Regions from separate parts of the Streptomyces sp. NBC_00386 genome, predicted to be linked through region 3. Evidence: riboswitches for the same ligand, from Rfam matches in the RefSeq annotation. Region 3 holds a riboswitch; each other region holds the start of a gene.
The links. A riboswitch is a leader RNA that binds a small molecule or an ion and turns the genes downstream of it on or off. The one in region 3 is predicted to bind cobalamin.
Positions count from the first base shown of each region.

Region 1 (5,033 bases), 6.2 Mb from region 3:
TGCGCTCGGCGATCCGGGTGGACAGCGCGCGGGCCTCGGGCGAGTCGAAGGGCAGCCGCAGCTTGAAGAAGACGTCCTGGAGACCCATCGCGCCGAGGCCCACCGGACGCCACTTGGCGTTGGAGCGGCCCGCCTGCTCGGTCGGGTAGAAGTTGATGTCCACGACACGGTCGAGGAAGGTGACCGCGGTGCGCACGGTCTCGTCGAGCCGTTCCCAGTCGATGTCGTCACCGACCACGAACGCGCCCAGGTTGACCGAGCCCAGGTTGCAGACCGCCGTCTCCCCGTCGTCCGTCACCTCCAGGATCTCGGTGCACAGGTTCGAGGAGTGAACGGTGTGACCCGGCTCCGCCGTCTGGTTGGCCGTGCGGTTGGCGGCGTCCTTGAAGGTCATCCAGCCGTTGCCGGTCTGCGCGAGGGTGCGCATCATCCGGCCGTACAGGTCGCGGGCCGGGATGGTCTTCCTGGCGAGGCCCGCCTCCTCGGCCTTGCGGTACGCGGCGTCGAACTCGTCACCCCACAGGTCGACCAGCTCCGGCACGTCGGCGGGGGAGAACAGCGACCAGACGCCGTCCTCGTTCACCCGGCGCATGAACTCGTCCGGGATCCAGTGCGCGAGGTTCAGGTTGTGCGTACGCCGGGCGTCCTCACCGGTGTTGTCGCGCAGCTCCAGGAACTCCTCGATGTCGGAGTGCCAGGTCTCCAGGTACACCGCGGCCGCGCCCTTGCGCCGGCCGCCCTGGTTCACCGCGGCGACCGAGGCGTCGAGCGTCTTGAGGAACGGGACGATGCCGTTGGAGTGCCCGTTGGTGCCGCGGATCAGCGAACCGCGCGAACGGATACGGGAGTACGAGAGGCCGATGCCGCCCGCGTGCTTCGACAGGCGCGCCACCTGGTGGTAGCGGTCGTAGATGGAGTCCAGCTCGTCCAGCGGGGAGTCGAGGAGGTAGCAGGACGACATCTGCGGGTGCCGCGTACCGGAGTTGAAGAGCGTGGGGGAGGAGGGGAGATAGTCCAGGCGGCTCATGAGCCGGTAGAGCGCGGCGACTTCGTCCACCGAGCGGGCGGTGTCGTCCTCGGCGAGGCCGGAGGCCACCCGGAGCATGAAGTGCTGGGGCGTCTCGACGACCTTGCGGGTGATCGGGTGCCGGAGCAGATAGCGGCTGTGCAGCGTGCGCAGCCCGAAGTAGCCGAAGCGGTCGTCGCCCTCGGAGTCGATGAGCGCGTCGAGGCGGGCCGTGTGCAGCCGGACGAACGCGGCCGTGCGGTCGGCGATCAGGCCCTCGCGGTGGCCGACGACGACCGACTCGGAGAAGGTCGTGACGCCCTGGGAGGCGGCCTCCTCGGTGATGGTGATCGCCAGCAGACGGGCGGCCAGCCGGGAGTAGACGGGATCCTCGGAGATGAGACCCGCGGCCGCCTCGGTGGCCAGTTCGCGCAGCTCGGCCTCGTCGGCGCGGGCGGACCGGCCGCGCAGCGCCGCGGCGGCGACCCGGCCGGGGTCGGCGTCGGGGAGGTCGGCGGTGAGATCGGTCAGGGTCCGCAGCAGCGCGGTTCCGGGACCGTCGGTCTTCACCCGGGCCTGCTGCGCGGTCACTGAAGCCGGATCGGCTGGCGCGATGGTCACGTGGGGATCTCCCTCGCTCGGCACGGGGCCTTGCGGGCAGGAGCGGGGCACACGGGAGCGCTTCAGGGCAGCAGCGCACCGCGCGTCCACCAGCCCATTCCGCGAGGCCCGGACGTCGTCGGCACCCGGGCCGGACGGCCGGGGCGCGCTGTCGGCAGGTCCTCGGACTGACACGAGAGCGGGCCCGCACACACGCGAACACGCACAAGTACACCGTTGCGGGACAGTTCCGGATTCGCACCGGATTCCCCTGCGGCGACAGCGACCATGAGCATACATCTTGTGCCGGGCTTCGGGACTGCCCCCACATCTTGTGTCCGCTTGGTGCCGAAGAGCGCTACGGAGTGTGTCGGAGCGTCAACTCGTAAGTGAGCAGCCGGATGTCGTCGAGCTCCGGAAGCGGGTTCCGGTCGCGGTCGGGCGTACGGGTGAAGCCCACGCGCTCGTAGACGCGGTGGGCGCTGTGCAGGCTGCCCTGGGTGGACAGCACCACGCGCGTACAGCCGCCCTCCAGAGCCCGTGCCCGCCCGACACAGGCGCGCACGAGGGCTTCACCGGCACCCCGGCCGCGTGCCTCCCGTGCGACCGCGAGCATCCGGATCTCGGCCTCCCCGGCGCGCGCGAAGTCGGCCATGGGGCTGCCGTCCGTCACGAAGGTCACACTGCCGAGCACCCGCTCCCCGTCCACGGCGACCAGCACTTCGGAGACGGCCGCGCGCTCCGCGACGCCTCGCAGCTTTCCGAGGTACGGGTCGCTCTCCCCGAAGTCGAGCAGTCCGTCGCCGAGACAGGCCTCGGCCGTGATCTCGGCCACCGTGGGGTACTCCTCTGGCCGCGCGGGCCGGATGACGATGTCCATGCGGGTGAGTGTGCCCGACCGGCACGGCGACGGGCCGCCGGTTTTCACCGGCGGCCCGTCGTTCCCGGCCGTCGCCCGGACCTGCCCCGTGACCCCGCGGCCAGGACAGGTCTCCGGCTCTCCTAGTGGCTCGCGTCCGCCGTGGCCGGCGGGAGTTCCGTCTCGACGCCCGCGTCGCCCGCGTCGGCCGTGTAGTCCCCGGGCGAGGTCTCGTCCACGCCCTCCGGGGCCTTGAGCGCCCTGAGGGCGAAGGTGAGGACGACGGCCACGGCCACGTTCAGGACGAACGCCGTCAGGCCGATGTAGCCGATCTCCCCGATCCCGGGGATCTCCTTCGAGCTGCCGCCGAAGTGCTTCTGGGTCGGGGAGGCCACTCCGTAGGCGGCGATCGTGCCGTAGAGCATGCCGACCGCCCAGCCGCCCAGCAGCGCCCAGCGGTGGAACCAGCGGGTGAACAGCCCGCCGACCAGGGAGGGGAAGGTCTGCAGGATCCAGATGCCGCCCAGCAGCTGGAAGTTGATCGCGACGGTCTTGTCCATGGTCAGGACGAAGACCAGCGCGCCCACCTTCACCAGCAGCGAGACCAGCTTGGAGACCTTGGTCTCCTGCCGCGGGGTCGCGTCCGGGTTGATGAAGTCCTTGTAGATGTTGCGGGTGAAGAGATTCGCGGCCGCGATCGACATGATGGCCGCCGGGACGAGCGCGCCGATCCCGATGGCGGCGAAGGCGACGCCGGCGAACCAGTCGGGGAACATGTTCTCGAAGAGCTGGGGGATGGCGAGCTGGCCGTTGGTGACCTTGACGCCGGCCGCGATCGCCATGAACCCGAGCAGGGCGAGCAGGCCCAGCATCAGCGAGTACAGCGGCAGGATCGTCGTGTTGCGGCGGATCACCTCCCGGCTGCGGCCGGACAGTGTGGCCGTGACCGAGTGCGGATACATGAACAGCGCCAGCGCCGAGCCGAGCGCGAGGGTGGCGTACGTCCACTGGCCCGCCTCGGCGGGGACGAGCCCCCCGGCGCCCGCGGCCGTGTACTTGTCGCTCGCCGCCTTGAAGATCTCGTCGAAGCCGCCCAGCTTGATCGGGATGTAGATGACGGCCACCGCGATCACGATGTAGATCAGGGCGTCCTTCACGAACGCGATCAGAGCGGGGGCCCGCAGGCCCGAGGAGTAGGTGTACGCGGCCAGCACGCCGAAGGCGATGAGGAGCGGCAGGTCCTTGACGAACCAGTTGGCACTGTCGCCGCCGCCCACGCCCATCACGTCCAGGACGGCCTGGATGCCGACGAGCTGGAGCGCGATGTACGGCATGGTGGCCAGGATGCCGGTGACGGCCACGGCGAGGGACAGGCCCTTGGAGCCGAAGCGGCCGCGCACGAAGTCCGAGGTCGTGACATAGCCGTGCCGGTGGGAGACCGACCACAGGCGGGGCAGGAAGGTGAAGATCAGCGGATAGACCAGGATCGTGTACGGCACGGCGAAGAAGCCGGCCGCGCCCGCCGCGTAGATCGCCGCGGGCACCGCGACGAAGGTGTACGCCGTGTAGAGGTCGCCGCCGAGCAGGAACCAGGTCACCCAGGTGCCGAAGGACCGTCCGCCCAGGCCCCACTCGTCGAGGGTGTGCTCGTCGGCGGCTCTGCGCCAGCGCGCGGCCAGGAAGCCCAGGACCGTGACGGCCAGGAAGAAGAAGACGAAGACACCGAGGGCGACGCCGTTCACACCGTCCTTCATGCCTCCGCACCTTCCTTCGCCGAGGTGCGGGCCCGCTGGTCACGTCGCCAGAGCTGGTACGCGACCACCGTCAGCAGCGTGGAAAGGGGTACCCACAGCAGTTGGTACCAGTAGAAGAACGGGATGCCGATGAACGCCGGGTCGGTCTTCGTGTAGGAGCCGACCCACAGCATCGCCCCGAAGGGCGCGAGCAGACAGAGGGCGATCACCACACGTACCGGTGTCACCACTGGTGGTTTCACTTCGGGCAGGTCTGACATAGGGCGGCTCCGTCCCCTCATCGATCACCTGGGCAACGCGCAGGCAATCTAGGGGATGGTTCCGCTCTAGGGAACCCCTGCTCGGACGGCGGGTGTGGAGGGTTCGTGTCGGAGCGCACGGCGCCTTCGGCGGGCGCGGAACCCCTGGGGCCGGTACGGCGCCTGACGGTCCGTCCGGGCCCGCCGGGCCGGGCGGCGCAACGCGCGGGTACGGGAGCGTGCGCCCCGTACCCGCGGGTTACGCCATATGGCTCAGTCCTGCGGGCGCTTGAGGCGGGCGACGAACTTGTACCGGTCGCCCCGGTACACCGACCGCACCCATTCCACCGGCTCGCCCTGCCGGTCGATCGAGTGGCGGGAGAGCATCAGCATGGGCAGGCCCACGTCGGTGCCGAGCAGTCCGGCCTCGCGCGGGGTCGCCAGCGAGGTCTCGATGGTCTCCTCGGCCTCGGCGAGATGGACGTCGTACACCTCGGCCAGCGCGGTGTAGAGAGAGGTGTACTTGACCAGCGACCTGCGCAGGGCGGGGAAACGCTTGGCGGAGAGATGGGTGG
Region 1 is NZ_CP107950.1:3,428,307-3,433,339, reverse strand. Features, by position in the region: gene OG780_RS14900 (ribonucleoside-diphosphate reductase subunit alpha) at 1-1,627, opposite strand, end outside; cobalamin riboswitch at 1,764-1,912, opposite strand; gene OG780_RS14895 (GNAT family N-acetyltransferase) at 1,965-2,486, opposite strand; gene mctP (monocarboxylate uptake permease MctP) at 2,609-4,219, opposite strand; gene OG780_RS14885 (DUF3311 domain-containing protein) at 4,216-4,479, opposite strand; gene OG780_RS14880 (GntR family transcriptional regulator) at 4,732-5,033, opposite strand, start outside.
Region 1: it holds a riboswitch for cobalamin, as region 3 does, so the genes downstream of both, OG780_RS14900 (ribonucleoside-diphosphate reductase subunit alpha) here and OG780_RS42010 ((2Fe-2S) ferredoxin domain-containing protein) in region 3, are expected to answer to the same signal.

Region 2 (5,033 bases), 3.0 Mb from region 3:
CGCCCAGCCACAGGCCGCCGAGCGCCGCGCCGAGCCCGGCCAGCAGGACCGGCAGGCCGTAGCTGTCGCCCGCCGCGGTCAGCAGTCCGTAGGTGCCGGCACAGACGCCGAGCAGGCCGCCCAGGGTGAGGGCTCCGGTGGTCCGGCGGACGGCGGCCGGGACCTGTGCCGTACGCCCGTACCCGCGCGCGTCCATCGCCGCGGCCAGCGCGACCGAACGCTCCAGCGCGCCCTCCAGGACGGGGAGTCCGACGTGCAGGAGGCCGCGCAGACCCCGGTCGGGACGGCCGCGGAGCCGGCGCGCGGCGCGCAGCCGCTGGACGTCGGCGATCAGGTGCGGCGCGAAGGTGAGCGCGACGACCACCGCGACGCCCGCCTCGTACAGCGCTCCCGGCAGCGACTTGAGGAGCCGTGCCGGGTTGGCGAGGGCGTTGGCCGCGCCGACGCAGACGAGCAGGGCGGCCAGCTTCAGGCCGTCGTAGAGCGCGAAGAGCAGGCCCTCGGCGGTGACCCGGCCGCCGATGCGCACCCCTTGTGCCCAGTGCGGGAGGGGGACCTCGGGGAGGGTGACGATCACGTGCGTGCCGGGGATCGGGGAGCCGAGGAAGACGGCGAAGGCCAGGCGGATGACGAGGACGGCCGCCGCCAGTTTCACGAACGCGGTGTAGGAGCGGGCCCAGGGGGCGTCGGTGCGGTGAGTGGCCACCACGAACCCCGCCACCGCCATGAGCAGCGCGAGCAGAAGCGGATTCGTGGTGCGGGAGGCCGCCGTACCGAGCCCCAGCGCCCAGATCCACCAGGCCCCGGGGTGCAGGGCGTCGGCCCGGTTCGCGACGGAGACGGTACGCGTACCGCTCGTGCCGCTCGTACGGCTGCGGGGGAGGGAGAAGGGGAGAGCGCGGGGGCGGGAGTTCGGCGACGGCCCCACCGGGTCGGTGCTCGGCGGGGCCGTCGTCTCATCCGCGTTCGCGTCCGGGTCCGGGTCCGGGGCCGGGCGCCTGGGGGCCGACACCCGGGGTTTCCGGTCCCGTTCGGGCAGGGCGGAGCCCCATCGCGCCGTGGGGCGGTCGCCCGTGGAGGCGGTGGGGCGGTCGGACTCGGTCATGACCTGCGCCTAGCCCCTGCGCCGACGGGCCTGCCAGACGGCCGCCGCACCCAGCACGGCCACCGCGGCCGCTCCCGCGAGCAGGCCCACCGAAGGGCCCTGCCGGGTCGGTGCTGAGGTGTGCGGGCGGGCGGACGCGGTCGGTCCGCCGGCCGCGACCGGGTCGCCGCAGCCCGTCCGCGGATAGCCCGTGATGGCGCACAGCAGGGCGTTGGTGTCGTAGCGCAGGGGGCCCGCGACCGCGGCCAGGGCCTCCGCGGTGCTCGCGTCGGGGGAGACCTGGGCGCAGGCGGTGCGCGCGGACGGCGGCTGCTCACCGGACGGCGCGTCGGCGGCCGTACCCGGGTCGATGACCAGGGCCACCCGCTTCTTGCCGTGCCGGGCGGGCGTCTTGGCGCATATCGCGGCGAACTCCCGCTCCCCGCGCGGCTGTACGGCGTGCTGGGAGTCCTCGCTCACCGCGAAGCGGAAGCCCTGGACGTCGCCGTCGGACGGCCGCGCGGTCGACGGACCCTGGGTGGCGTAGGTCCACTTCCCGCCGGTCAGGTCCCAGAAGGACCAGTAGCGGTAGCCGACGGCTCCGGCCTGCCCCGCGCCGCCGAGGACGAGGAGCAGGAGAGCCAGCGCCAGGGCCAGAAGGGGCGCGGTCGTCCGACGGGCGGTCACAGCTGGCGCTTCTTGTTGCGGCCGCTGATCAGGAAGCCGATGCCGATGCCCGCGACCAGGCCGACGCCGACGATCCACCAGACGCCGAGCCCGTTGCCGTCGTCCTTCTTCTCGTCGTTCTTCTTCTCGCTCGGGCTCGCCGAGGCGCCCGCCGCGGCCGGCGCCGGGCCGGTGGCGTTGAGCTGGGCCACGAGGTCCTTGCCGCCGAAGTCGCGCGGGTCGGTGCCGGAGGTGTGCGCGGCGAAGATCAGCTGCGCGTACGCGGCGGGGCCGGACTTGGCCGCCCAGTCCGCGGAGTTCTTCTCCAGCCAGGCGAGCGGCTTCTGCGCGGTCTTCGTCGCACCGATGGCCGACAGGGCCACGACCGCGTCCGCCGTGTTGCCGTAGTCGGGCTGGTCCGCGGCGCCGGGGAGCGCGGACTTCAGGTACGAGGTCTTCGCCAGCGCCTTGGCGAGATAGCCGGCGCCGTTCCCCGCCGCGGTCGCCATGTCGGGAGTGTCGAGGACGTGGCAACCCGTGAGGTCGAACGCGTAGCCGGTCGCCGCCGCGAAGCCCTGGCCCATGCCGGCCGTCACGCCCGCCGCGGTCGCGTCCGCGTTCGCCGCCAGCTTGCCCTTCTTGTCGGGCTGGTAGGCGAAGGCGCCGCCGCCCTCGCCCTCGCAGGGCATCGACAGCTTCAGCAGGGCGTCGTAGGGGGACTTGCCGTCCTTGGAGACGCTCGCGGGCTTCTTGCCGACCGCCTTCAGCGCGCCGATGACGACGGACGTCGAGTTGGTGTCGCTGGGTCCGCCGGCCATGTAGCCCCAGCCGCCGTCCTTGTTCTGCGCGGACTTCAGCCAGGTGACGGCCTTGCCGGTGGCGTCGTCGTGCCCGCCGAGTGCGGCGAGGGCCTGGACGGCGGCCGCGGTGCTGTTGGTGTCGACCTGCGTCTTCGCGTCGCACGCGGCGGTCGCGTCGGCGCGGTACGCGGCGAAGGCACCGTTCGCGCACTGCTGGCCGGTCAGCCAGTCCACGGCCTTCTCGGCGGGCCGCACACCGACGGTGTGCTGCGCGAGCAGCGCGAGCGACTGGCGCCACACGCCGTCGTAGGTCGGGTCGCCGGAGCCGAACAGGCCCGAGGGCAGCGCCACCGAGGGCGACGGCGACGGGGAGGAGTCGGCGGAGGCGGCCGGTGCGACGACCGCCCCGATGACGGCGGTGGCGGCCAGTACCGCTGCGGTGCGGCGAACAAACATGACTCTCCCTGCGGGGAGCCGGGCAGCACCGGGCACGCTGGGGTATCCGGGCGGCTCCGGCTCCGTATCCCTCGACGATGCCGGCCGTCGGCGGGCTGCCGAGGGCGCGAGCCGGTCACGTCCCGTGCGAGGCGATCCGGCTCACCACCGAAGTGGATCACGGTTGCGGGTCAGCGCCGGATTCGCACCGGCTTCTCCTCGTAAGGGTGTGATGACGACGCGCACACTCTACCGGCCGCCCGGATTCCGCCGGGTGTTGCCTGGGGCACGGGCCCGGAGTGACCTGGGCGACATCCGCTAGGTTCGGGTCATGCGAACGGGGAGACTGCTCGGCTCGGGGCGTTCGGCGGACGTCTACGAGATCGACGAGGCGTGGGTGCTGCGGCGGGACCGCGAGGGCTGGGGCGACGCGACGGCCGAGGCGGCCGTGATGCAGCACGTGCGCTCGCACGGTTATCCGGTGCCGGGGGTGCGGGCCGCGACCGGCGGGGACCTGGTGATGGAGCGGCTGTCCGGGCCGACCATGCTGGAGGCCTTCGGCCAGGGCCTGCTCTCCGCCCAGGAAGCGGGCCTCACCCTGGCCAGGCTGCTGCGCAAGCTGCACGTCGTGCCCGCGCGGCTCTCCGCCGACCCCGCCGTCCGTGTGCTGCACCTGGATCTGCACCCCGACAACGTGATGCTCACCCCGGACGGGCCGAAGGTCATCGACTGGTCCAACGCGGAGGAGGGGGCACCCGGTCTCGACTGGGCCATGTCCGCCGTGATCCTCGCCCAGGTCGCCGTCGGCGGCGAGGCGATCGGGGGCGTGGCCGAGGAGACGCTGGAGGCGCTGCTCGACGGGAACGAGGACCAGGTGACCGAGGCGGGACTCGTGGAAGCGGGGTCGCGCAGGGCGGCCAACCCGACGATGAGCACGCGTGAGGTCGGACTCCTGGGCGAGGCGGACGCGTTGATACGGGAGCTGCTGGGCTGAGCGATCGGCTGAGCGCGGGAGCTGTCGGGCTGAGTGATCGGCCGGGGCGGGTGACGCCGGGCCGGGTGATCGGAGTGCGTGGGCTCGGGCGGGCTGGGTGATAGGCCGGGTGTGGGCTCGGCCGGGCTGGGTCGGTGGGGCCGTGTCACACCGCCGTGTAGGTCACCGGGTCGCTGCCCGTCACCGCTTCCGCCCGGCCCAGTTTCACCAGTCGGCGGATGTGGGCCTCGGCCTCGGAGACCGCGATGTTCCGTGATCCGTAGGGGATGTCGGCCCAGGGGCGGTTCCACTCCATGCGTTCGGCGAGCTGCCAGGGCGTGAGCGGTACGGAGAGCAGCGTGAGCAGGCCGGTCAGCCGCTCCTCGTGGTGCGCGAGCAACTCCGCGACCCGGGACGGGGCGTCGGTGAACACGTGCTGGTGGGCGGGGAGGACCTCGGCGGGGGCGAGACGGCCGACGCGCTCCAGGGAGTCGAGGTAGTCGCCGAGCGGGTCGGCGATCTCCCCGAGGCCCTCGATCCCGGTCGCGTAGGGAGGGCGCCCGTGGGTGTCCGGGTCCTCGTAGAGACCGATGTGCGGGGTGATCCTCGGCAGCAGGTGGTCGCCGGAGAACAGACGTCCGTTGCCGGGCAGCCGGTCAGGGTGGGCCTCCTCCAGGTGGAGGCAGACGTGCCCGGGTGTGTGGCCGGGGGTCCAGACGGCACGCAGCCGGCGGCCGGGCAGGGGCAGGAGTTCGCCGGGGACGATCTCACGGTCGGGCAGCGCGGGGGAGAAGCCGGGCAGGGTGCTGGGGCGGCGGAGCGAGCGGGGTGCCTCGCGGAGCGGGGCGACATGCTCCTCCGGGGCTCCGGAGGCCTCCAGTTTGGCGGCCATGTAGGCGAACCAGCCCTCGGGCCGGGTCTCCCGGGTGCGCCGGACGATCGCCGCGTCGGCGGCGTGCATCGCGATCCAGGCACCGGACGCCTCCCGGACCCGGCCCGACAGACCGTGGTGGTCGGGGTGGTGGTGGGTGATGACCACGCCGTGGATCTCCGCGACCGAGGTCCCGCAGCCGGT
Region 2 is NZ_CP107950.1:6,591,301-6,596,333, forward strand. Features, by position in the region: gene OG780_RS28920 (energy-coupling factor transporter transmembrane component T) at 1-1,105, opposite strand, end outside; gene OG780_RS28925 (SCO2322 family protein) at 1,115-1,771, opposite strand; gene OG780_RS28930 (prenyltransferase/squalene oxidase repeat-containing protein) at 1,768-3,006, opposite strand; cobalamin riboswitch at 3,099-3,244, opposite strand; gene OG780_RS28935 (phosphotransferase) at 3,317-3,979, shown strand; gene OG780_RS28940 (MBL fold metallo-hydrolase) at 4,125-5,033, opposite strand, start outside.
Region 2: it holds a riboswitch for cobalamin, as region 3 does, so the genes downstream of both, OG780_RS28930 (prenyltransferase/squalene oxidase repeat-containing protein) here and OG780_RS42010 ((2Fe-2S) ferredoxin domain-containing protein) in region 3, are expected to answer to the same signal.

Region 3 (5,033 bases):
GATGCGCGGCGAGAGGGACGTACGGCCGAAGCCGCGGCGCGGCGAGGTCACCCGGGGACCCGGAGCGTGGCGATCGCCGTGCCGGGCCGCGGCGGCGAGGCTCGCGTAGTTCAGGTCGTCCTCGAGAGCGGGCCACGTGTCCTCGCTCTCCTCGTCCTCCTTGTCGCTCGCGGCCGCCTTTGGGTTGATCACGGGTCGGGCTTGGCGCGCCCTACGGACGCGCCGGGCGCAGGCCAACGGGCTGATGACCAGTGCACCGCCAAGGCCGAGCAGACCGGGGCCGCCACCAAGGACGGCGACCACTGTCAACGAGGTCCGTGTATCGATGGCCTCACCCAGGAAGGGCCAGGGCAGCGCGATGATCGGGACGTGATCGCCGGGGTCGACGTCTGCCGTGTCGCAGTCCACAGTCGTATGTTGCAAACCGTCGTCCCAGCTGACGATGCAGCCGTCCTCGGCCCGGTTCAGACGGACGACCTCGGCGGAGGCGTGTTTCCCGAGCAGGGCGAAGTCCGCTGCTGCCAAGCCCACGAACAGCGACGCCACGAGCGCCAGCACCGCCCATAGCGGCGCGGTCGGCAACAGCGGCCGGCGGGCGGGTGCGAGGGTCGGGTGGGCCTGTTCGCTCAGCCAGGCGCCGATCGTCCGCGCGTCGTGTGTGCCCAGGCCCAGCCGCAACACCTGGCCGTCGGGCGTCCGGTAGCGCAGGCCGACCTTCTCGAAGGCGGCCTGACCCATGGTGGTGACCGTCGCGTCCAGGGCCTCGCCGCCGCGCGGCAGGGCAGTGGCACTGCCGGAGCGGTCGAGGAAGACGGGTCCGTCGAGGCGCGGGTCGGCCAGCAGTCGGCCCTTGCGGCCGTCGAGTCGGCAGCGGAAGTGAACGGCCCGGCCCGCTGCCAGGCCGTGGCGCCTCCTTGCCGCCGCCCATCGAGCCAGCCCGGCCATGGCCAAGGGGGCCACCACGAGGGCCACAAAGCTGCCGATCATCGATTCTGTCGTCTCTTCGCTGTGTTTGATTGATGTGAGTGAACGAAGAGTACGAGCGCTGCCAGAGACTCTGGCCCCAGGGGTGACCCCGTGGTGCCTCGTCCGAGTTCATCGGATGACGCGAACCCCGCCCTTCCCGCGGAGACCGCCGCACCATGATGACCGCGAGGGCGGCCGACAGGATGTACGACGCGGTCCGGCCGACGAGGTCCGTCGTACCCCTCGGATCGGGTGAACGGGCACTGGCAACAGCCACGGCACCACTGACCAGGGGCCCGCCAACCGGCCCTTCAGCGACTGTCAGGCAGCTCCTGACCAGCGGAAACCTGAAGTCGCCGACGTCGAACGGTCGGTACACCTATCGCCCGAGCCAGGCCTGAAAGCGCCTGTGCACTTCACCGCAATGACCATCGCCTGATGCGTGGACGTTGTCTGGGGTGAAGATGGAGCCGTAGGGGCCGGAGTTGAGCGCACAAGCTTCTCGGACAGGCTGCAGAGCGTAGTAGCCGAATGCGACCAGTGCCACGACCAGCAGGGTGGACAGCAGGTAGCGGTAGCGGCGGACTGTCGGGGAAGGCACGACGTGATCCTACTGACGCTTCACAAACACCCGTTGGGCGGCGTGGTGACAGCGGCGCTTCCTCCAACCTCACCGGAGAGACTGTCAGATGCAAAGGCGGCAGCATCGTGTACGGGAAATGCTCGTGTCCACTCCGACGGCATCGACCTCACCAATGCCGCCGCCACCGCCATCGGCCCGGGTTGCCGGGTCTGCGAACGCCTCGACCGCCCCCAGCGCGCCGTACCGCCCCTCGGCCGGTCCCTGCGGATCGACCAGAACACCAGCACGTTCGTCCCGTACCCCGTACCCCGTGACCGATCGCACGAACTGACGGTACGACGGACTTGATAGCCTCATCAGGCCAGTTGAGCCTCATCCGAGGCCAGGGAATCCGGTGCGAATCCGGAACTGACGCGCAGCGGTGAGGGGAACGGGCGGGGCACGCGAGCCACTGGGAGACCGGGAAGGCGCCCCGTCCGGACGAACCCGAGTCCGAAGACCTGCTGGCACCTCCGCGCCCCGGCGCGGAGGACATCCACAGTCCAGGCTCCGCGTACGAGCCCTGACCCCGAGGTCTGCCCGTGCTCCCCACCCCCGCCCGTCACGCCAAACCCGTCCCGCCGGTCACCGCCGTGCCGGTCACCGTCTGCGGCGGCCCGAAGAACGACACCGAGGACGCGACGAAGTCCGCCGCCGCGGGCTACCGGGCGCCGTGCCGCGTCGTCGTCTGCCGGGACTGCTGCTGCGGAAGCCCGAAAGTCACCGGAGTGGATCACGCCCAGCAGACGGCACGCCTGGCCGAGAGCGCACCGGTGCGCATCGCGGCCTGCCTCGGCGTGTGCGAACACGCCAACGTGATCGTCGTCCAGCCCTCCGCCGCCGCACGTGCCGCGGGCGCCCGCCCGGTCTGGCTCGGCCTCGTCAACGACCCCGATGCCACGGACGACATCGCCGCCTGGGTGAAAGCCGGTGGCCCCGGCGTCGCCCCCTGCCCCGACATCCTCGACCTCTACGTCTTCACCCCGCCCCGGAGGGCGCGATGAGCGCGAAAGACGGCCTGGTTGACGCCCGTTCTCTGGTTCGTCGTCGATGCTGGGGCGGCAGTGTCATTGCGCGGGTCGGTGAACTGATGACGATCCGAATTGTTGCGGCGATGCACCATGATGTGACAACTCGTGATGTCGTCGATCCCTGACAGGGAAAGCCACGCGTCGGGCCACGCATCCGGTCACGCATCGTCCGGGAGTGGTTCGCCGGTCTCCAGGAGCGACTTCATGCTTGCCACCACGTTCGGCCAGCCCTGGCTGACCATCTCGGCCAGGCTCGATCCGGGCTCGAATCCGTCGTGTACGACGGTGAGCTTCACGACCTGCGCGGCGGTCTCCTCGATCGTGAAGGTGACCTTCGAGCGGGCCTCGCCGGACAGCTTGGCGAGCAACTCCTCGTCCCAGTCGAAGCGCTTGGCCAGCTCCGGGGTGATGGCGTGCCAGGTGTAGGAGAGCCGGCTGTAGGGCTCGGCCTCCAGCACGACCTGCTTCGGGTCGCTGATCTGCACGCCGTGGTTGTCCCAGGTCATCGGTGAGCCGACGGACCAGTCCGTGGCGAACTCCGTGGACCAGTAGCGGCGGGTGAAGGCGGGCTCGGTCAACGCCTGCCAGAGTTTTTGCGGGGTGGTGCGGATGTAGGTGGTGTAGACGAAGGTCGGCGCGTCCATCGCGGTCTCCTCCAGGGCGAGTTTCAGGTCCGCCAGGGCTTGGACCCTGGTCCGGTCGTAGCGGCTGATCCACCGGTGAGCGATCTCGTGCACGGGCGCTGCGTTGAGGTAGTGCAGCTTCTCCCGGCCCCGCCGCACGGTGGTGACGAGCCCGGCCTCCTCCAGTACCGCGAGGTGCTTGCTGACGGACTGCCGGGCCATGTCGAGTCCTGTACACAACTCGCGCAGGGTCTGCCCGTTGTGTGCGTTGAGCGAGTCGAGCAGTGCGCGCCGCGTCGGATCGGCCAGTGCCTTGAACACCTCGTCCATGCCCGTCCCCGTACCCAGGCCACCGCCTGTCGATATGCAGCCTTCCAGCTGCCTTTAATTTAGGCAGCCAATAGGCTGCATGTCAAGGCCGGCCCCGCAGCCGGACGAGGGTCGCGGGGCCACCGTTCGGCGGTGCCGAGGCCGAGCGAGTTCGCCTGGATACGTATGGACGAAGCACGCGGGAGGGCATCAGGACATCTGGTCCCTGGAGGAACGCGACATCGATGTCTCGGCGCCGCCGACCTGGCCCGATCACCCGCGCGGTGAAGCGCGGTGAAGCGCGACTGAGGATGCTGCGGTACCGGCCGGAGGTGATCGACGGCTGCCTGGCGGGCACTGGCTTGGTCCTCAACACATAGTCAGCGTTGGGGATCTGGTCGAGGTGACCACATGGATGCGGCCGCTTTGCCTGTGTGTCGCACCTGGTCAGCGGTCAGGCGCCGCAGATCCCAGATCAACTCGGCCACGCCGACCGCCGCCGGCTCCTGTGTGTGGGGCTCCTCGGAAGACGGGCCGCCGGTCAGGGCGCCCAGGGCGCCGGCGGGAATGCCCAGCACGGTCCCGAAATCGGCCACGAGGTCGGGGGTCAGCTCCTTGCGGCCGGCGCCCACCATTCCGTACGTGGACGCGGACCAGTACCGGCCGGTCAGGGAGTGGAAGACCCTGGCCATGCCCATCCAATGCAGGTTCCGGTATCTGAGCATCCGGACGAGCAGGGCCCCGGGCGGCCCAGGGGGCGGGACATCGACCCGCGGGAACGCCGGTGACTGCACGACCTTCCGCTGCGGCAACGACCGGACGAGGTGGCGCAACTCGCTCTTCTTCTCCGATGGGAGCTCTACGGCACGTCTCACGACCTGCGGAACCCACCTGCTGGCCTCTGCGTCCAGGGGAGCAAGGTCGTCCGGAACCGTCGCCCCCGCGATCACGAATACGTCTGCGGCATGGAGACCGAGTGCGGGTCCGAGCTGTCGGAGCAGGGCTGGGCTCGGCGCGATGCCGGCGAAGACCCTTTGGAGCTCGGGTTCGGGGACTCCGGATTGCCGTGCCAGGGTGCCGATGTCCAGCTTCCTGTGATCCAGCAGCCTTGCCAGGAGCACACCGAAGCCTGGATATCCCGTCATGCCGCCAGCGTAGAAGGGGGATCACTCACCTGTCCGCTGGTTCAGACGGCATCGGGCAGGGCGAACCCCGTCGCCAAGGCGTCGGCCGGACTGCCGACGCCGCGCGTGACCTCGCAAAAGGCCCCGCGATGGAGCTCTAGGGGCATGCCGGTCCGGGGATTCGGCGTGCTGCTGGTGGTTCGGTAATCGCTGTCGGTGGCCCGCTACTCGTAGCGGTACTTCAGCGAATCCGCCTCCGTCTGCTCGATGTCGGCGATCGTCAGCTCCGGCATCCGCAGTTGAGCCAGCGTCACCTCGGCCGAGGTCGGCTGGGCGTCAGCCGACAGCCACTGGTCCG
Region 3 is NZ_CP107950.1:9,600,344-9,605,376, forward strand. Features, by position in the region: gene OG780_RS42000 (hypothetical protein) at 1-987, opposite strand, end outside; partial or broken gene OG780_RS42005 (short-chain fatty acyl-CoA regulator family protein) at 1,694-1,897, shown strand; cobalamin riboswitch at 1,881-2,071, shown strand; gene OG780_RS42010 ((2Fe-2S) ferredoxin domain-containing protein) at 2,125-2,592, shown strand; gene OG780_RS42015 (hypothetical protein) at 2,589-2,744, shown strand; gene OG780_RS42020 (ArsR/SmtB family transcription factor) at 2,778-3,572, opposite strand; gene OG780_RS42025 (hypothetical protein) at 3,932-4,696, opposite strand; gene OG780_RS42030 (MSMEG_1061 family FMN-dependent PPOX-type flavoprotein) at 4,900-5,033, opposite strand, start outside.

Region 4 (5,033 bases), 2.4 Mb from region 3:
GGTCCCCCTGCCACTGACGTCCAACAGAAGCCTGGGTAAATGGAACACATCACGCTCCTCCTCGGAATCGTGATCGTCACCGCTCTCGTGTTCGATTTCACGAACGGTTTCCACGACACCGCCAACGCGATGGCCACCACCATCTCGACCGGCGCACTCAAGCCCAAGGTCGCGGTGGCCATGTCCGCCGCCCTCAACCTTGTCGGCGCCTTCCTCTCGGTGGAGGTCGCCAACACGATCTCCAAAGGCCTCGTCGATGAATCCGGCATCCAGCCAGAAGTGATCTTCGCCGCCCTCGTCGGCGCGATCCTCTGGAACCTGGTGACGTGGCTCGTCGGACTCCCGTCCAGCTCCTCGCACGCCCTCATGGGCGGCCTGGTCGGCGCCACCATCGCCTCCGCCGGTACCGGCGCCGTGCACGGGGACGTCCTGGTCGGCAAGGTGCTCCTGCCCGCCGTCGCTGCCCCGATCGTCGCCGGTCTGGCCGCGATGTTCGCCACCCGGCTGTCGTACAAGCTCAGTGGCAACGCCGACACCAAGGCCACCAAGAAGGGCTACCGCGCCGGCCAGATAGCCTCCGCGGGCCTGGTCTCGCTGGCCCACGGCACCAACGACGCGCAGAAGACGATGGGCATCATCACCCTGGCCCTGGTCGCCGGTGGCGCCGTCGCTCCCGACTCCGACCCGCCGGTCTGGGTCATCCTCTCCGCCGGTCTGGCCATCGCGCTCGGCACCTACCTGGGCGGCTGGCGCATCATCCGCACGATGGGCAAGGGCCTGACCGACCTCCAGCCGCAGCAGGGCTTCGCCGCCCAGACCAGCGCGGCGACGGTCATCCTGGCCTCCTCGCACATCGGTTTCTCCCTCTCCACCACGCACTCGGTCTCCGGCTCCGTGATGGGCGCGGGCCTCGGCCGCAAGGGCGGTGTGGTCCGCTGGTCCACCGCCAAGCGGATGGTCGTCGCCTGGATCCTCACGCTGCCCGCCGCCGCCCTGGTCGGCGCGCTCGCCGAATGGGTGACCGGTTTCGGCGCCTGGGGCACCACGCTGGTCGCCGTGTTCCTGGTCGGTTCGAGCTTCGCGATCTGGCGCCGCTCGCGCCGCGAGGTGATCGACCACAACAACGTGAACGACACCGAGGAGCCCGCCGGTGTGGTGACCACGGCCATCGCCGCCGTCACCCCGCCCCCGGCCGGCACCGTGGCCGAAGGCCTCACGGCCACCATCCCGGCTCCGGCCGAGCCCGCGGCGAACCCGTCGGCGCCGTCCCGAGTGGCCTGAGAACCGAAGGAAGAAACAGCATGAGCATCGACTGGTCAGCCCTCGGGTCCGTCTTCGGGGTCAGCCTCGGAGTGACCGTGGCCCTCGTCGCCCTCTTCACCCTCGGCGTAGCCGGCCTCTCCAAGAAGGAGTCCGCCCAGGGCGGATCCGCGGTCGCGGCGGCCACCGGCGCGTACGTCTGCTTCGCGGCCTGCGCCGCGGCGGTGGCGTACGGCATCTCCCTGATCATCACCAAGTAGCCCGGCAGGCGCCGCCCGGAACCGGGCTGCGCCGAGCGGTACCGCGCGTGGGGTGCGGGACGGATCACCGTCCCGCACCCCACGCGTATGCCGTCCCGCCCCCACGCGTATGTGGGCCTGCGCACACTGTCCCTCCGCAGGTCAACAGCCAGTTGACGGCCGTTCTCACCCCGTGGTGGACTGCCGGAGCCAAGTACGGCGGCATGAGAGGAAGCCGGTGCGAATCCGGCGCGGTCCCGCCACTGTCATCGGGGAAGAAACTCCCCGGGAGCCAGGAACTCTCACCGCCGGTCTCGTCGAACCAGGGCGTGGACACCCTGAGTGAGGACATATCGCCATGCGCGGCTGCCCGTTGCCCGTTTCGCTGAGTACGAGGGTTCCGCTCCACCCCACGGCCGGCTGACCCCGTGCGTGCCGATCGCGTCTTCGCGTACGGCGCCGCCGCCGGCCTCCTCGGCGACCTGCTGCTCGGCGATCCCCGCCGAGGGCATCCGGTCGCCGCGTTCGGGCGGGCCGCCGCGGTCGTGGAGCGGACACTGTGGCGGGACCACCGCGGGTGGGGCGCCCTGCACACCGCCGTCTGCGTCGGCGGTGCCACCGGACTCGCCGCGCTCGCGAGCCATTGCGTACGCGGCTCACGTACCGCCTCCGTCGCCCTGACCGCCGCCGCCACCTGGGCCGTCGTCGGGGGAACCTCCCTCGGCCGCGAGGCGCGGGCGGTCGGCGGCGCGCTCGCGGCCGGTGATCTCGACGCGGCCCGGGAGCGGCTGCCGCACCTGTGCGGACGCGATCCGCAGGCGCTGGACGCCGACGGCGTCGCGCGCGCCGTCGTCGAGTCCGTCGCCGAGAACACCTCCGACGCCGTCGTGGGCGCCTTGGTCTGGGGCGCCGTCGGCGGTGTGCCGGGACTTGTCGCCTTCCGCGCCGTGAACACGCTCGACGCGATGGTCGGACACAAGTCCCCCCGCCACCGGCGCTACGGCTGGGCCTCCGCCCGGCTCGACGACGTCGCCGGCTGGCCCGGAGCCCGGCTGACCGCCGTCCTCGCGGCCGTGGCCGGATCCGACCCGCGCGGTGCCGTACGCGCCTGGCGCGCGGATGCCCGCAAGCATCCGAGCCCCAACGCCGGGCCCGTGGAGGCCTCGTTCGCGGGCGCGCTCGGTGTGCGGCTCGGCGGCACCCTCTCGTACGGCGGACGCGTCGAGCACCGGCCCGTGCTCAACGGCGCGGGGCGCGCCGTCCACGTCCACGACATCGAACGGGCCGTACGGCTCTCCCGGCGCGTCGGCTGGCTCGCGCTCGGCGTGAGCGCCGCCGGCCGGATTCTGCTCACCGGAACCGGACGGGTTCCGGCCACCAGGAAGGGACGCACCGCATGAGCGGCGGGCTGCTGATCGCCGGAACCACCTCGGACGCCGGCAAGAGTGTCGTGACCGCCGGGATCTGCCGGTGGCTGGCGCGCCAGGGCGTCAAGGTCGCGCCCTTCAAGGCGCAGAACATGTCACTGAACTCGTTCGTGACGCGCGAGGGCGCCGAGATCGGGCGGGCGCAGGCCATGCAGGCGCAGGCCGCCCGCGTGGAGCCGACCGCGCTGATGAATCCCGTGCTCCTCAAGCCGGGCGGCGACCGCACCAGTCAGGTCGTCCTGATGGGCAGACCGGTGGGCGAGATGAGCGCGCGCGGGTTCTTCGGAACGGCCGGACCCTCGGAGCGGCCGCCGTCGGCCGAAGCGTCCGCCGCGTCCGCCGGGGACAGGCTGCGCGGGGGACGCCAGGAAGCACTCCTGGCGACCGTCCTCGACTGTCTGGCTCAGTTGCGGGGCACGTATGACGCGGTGATCTGTGAGGGAGCCGGCAGCCCGGCCGAGATCAATCTGCGGCGCACCGACATCGTCAACATGGAGGTGGCGCGGAACGCGGGGCTTCCCGTGCTCGTCGTCGGCGACATCGACCGGGGCGGGGTGTTCGCCTCGTTCTTCGGGACGGTCGCGCTGCTGTCGCCCGAGGACCAGGCGCTCGTCGCCGGGTTCCTCGTCAACAAGTTCCGGGGCGACGTCAGTCTGCTGGAGCCCGGTCTCGACATGCTGCACGGCCTGACCGGGCGGCGCTCCTACGGCGTCCTGCCCTTCCGGCACGGACTCGGCATCGACGAGGAGGACGGCCTGCGCGTCTCGCTGCGCGGGGCCGTCCGCGAGTCGGCCGTCTCCTCCCCCGTCGGCGAGGACATCCTGCGGGTCGCCGTCTGCGCGGTCCCGCTGATGTCCAACTTCACCGACGTGGACGCGCTGGCCGCCGAACCGGGTGTCGTCGTGCGGTTCGTGGACCGGGCCGAGGAGCTGGCCGACGCGGATCTCGTCATCGTGCCCGGGACCCGGGGCACGGTGAAGGCACTCGCGTGGCTGCGCGAGCGCGGTCTCGCGGAGGCGATCGCGCGCCGGGCCGCCGAAGGGCGTCCCGTGCTCGGCATCTGCGGTGGCTACCAGATCCTCGGACAGCACATCGAGGACGAGGTCGAGTCGCGCGCCGGTCATGTCGACGGGCTCGGACTCCTGCCCGTACGCGTGCGGTTCGCGCGGGAGAAGACGCTGACGCGGCCGGTCGGCGAGGCCCTCGGCGAACATGTCGAGGGGTACGAGATCCATCACGGCGTCGCCGAAGTCACCGGCGGCGAGGCGTTCTTCTCCGATGACCAGGGACACAGCCTGGACGGGTGCCGGGTCGGCGCCGTCTGGGGCACGCACTGGCACGGATCACTTGAGTCGGACGGTTTCCGGCGGGCCTTCCTGCGCGAGGTGGCCGCCGCCGCGGGCCGTCGCTTCGTACCGGCCCCGGGCACGTCGTTCGCGGCGCTGCGCGAGGAGCAGCTCGACCTGCTCGGCGACCTGATCGAGGAACACGCGGACACGGACGCGCTGTGGCGGCTCATCGAGTCCGGCGCGCCGCAAGGACTGCCCTTCATTCCACCGGGAGCACCCGTATGAGCACAGTGTTGTTGTTGTCGACCGCCGACACGGATCTGCTGGCGGCCCGCGCCAGTGGCGCCGGTTACCGGATCGGCAATCCGACCCGGGTGGACGTCACGGGCGAACTCCCCGCGCTCGTCGAGGGCGCGGACCTGGCCGTCGTGCGGCTGCTCGGCGGCAAGCGGGCCTGGGAGGACGGGCTGGCCTTCCTGAAGGCGTCCGGGATCCCGACCGTGCTGCTGGGCGGCGAGTCCGTCCCGGACGCCGAGCTGATGGCCGAGTCGTCGGTGCCCGCGGGTGTCGTCGCGGAGGCGCTGCGCTATCTCGTCGAGGGCGGTCCGGCCAACCTCGCCGAGCTGGCCCGCTTCCTCTCGGACACCGTGCTGCTCACGGGCGAGGGCTTCGAGGAGCCGCGGAAGTCGGCGGAGTTCGGCGTCCACGGCGAGCGCGCCTTCGTCGAGGGCCGGCCGACGGTCGGCGTGCTGTTCTACCGGGCGCACGAGCTGTCCGGGAACACCGCCTTCGTGGACACGCTGTGCGACGCGATCGAG
Region 4 is NZ_CP107950.1:7,194,242-7,199,274, reverse strand. Features, by position in the region: gene OG780_RS31565 (inorganic phosphate transporter) at 40-1,281, shown strand; gene OG780_RS31560 (hypothetical protein) at 1,302-1,520, shown strand; cobalamin riboswitch at 1,680-1,820, shown strand; gene OG780_RS31555 (cobalamin biosynthesis protein) at 1,928-2,899, shown strand; gene OG780_RS31550 (cobyric acid synthase) at 2,896-4,500, shown strand; gene cobN (cobaltochelatase subunit CobN) at 4,497-5,033, shown strand, end outside.
Region 4: it holds a riboswitch for cobalamin, as region 3 does, so the genes downstream of both, OG780_RS31555 (cobalamin biosynthesis protein) here and OG780_RS42010 ((2Fe-2S) ferredoxin domain-containing protein) in region 3, are expected to answer to the same signal.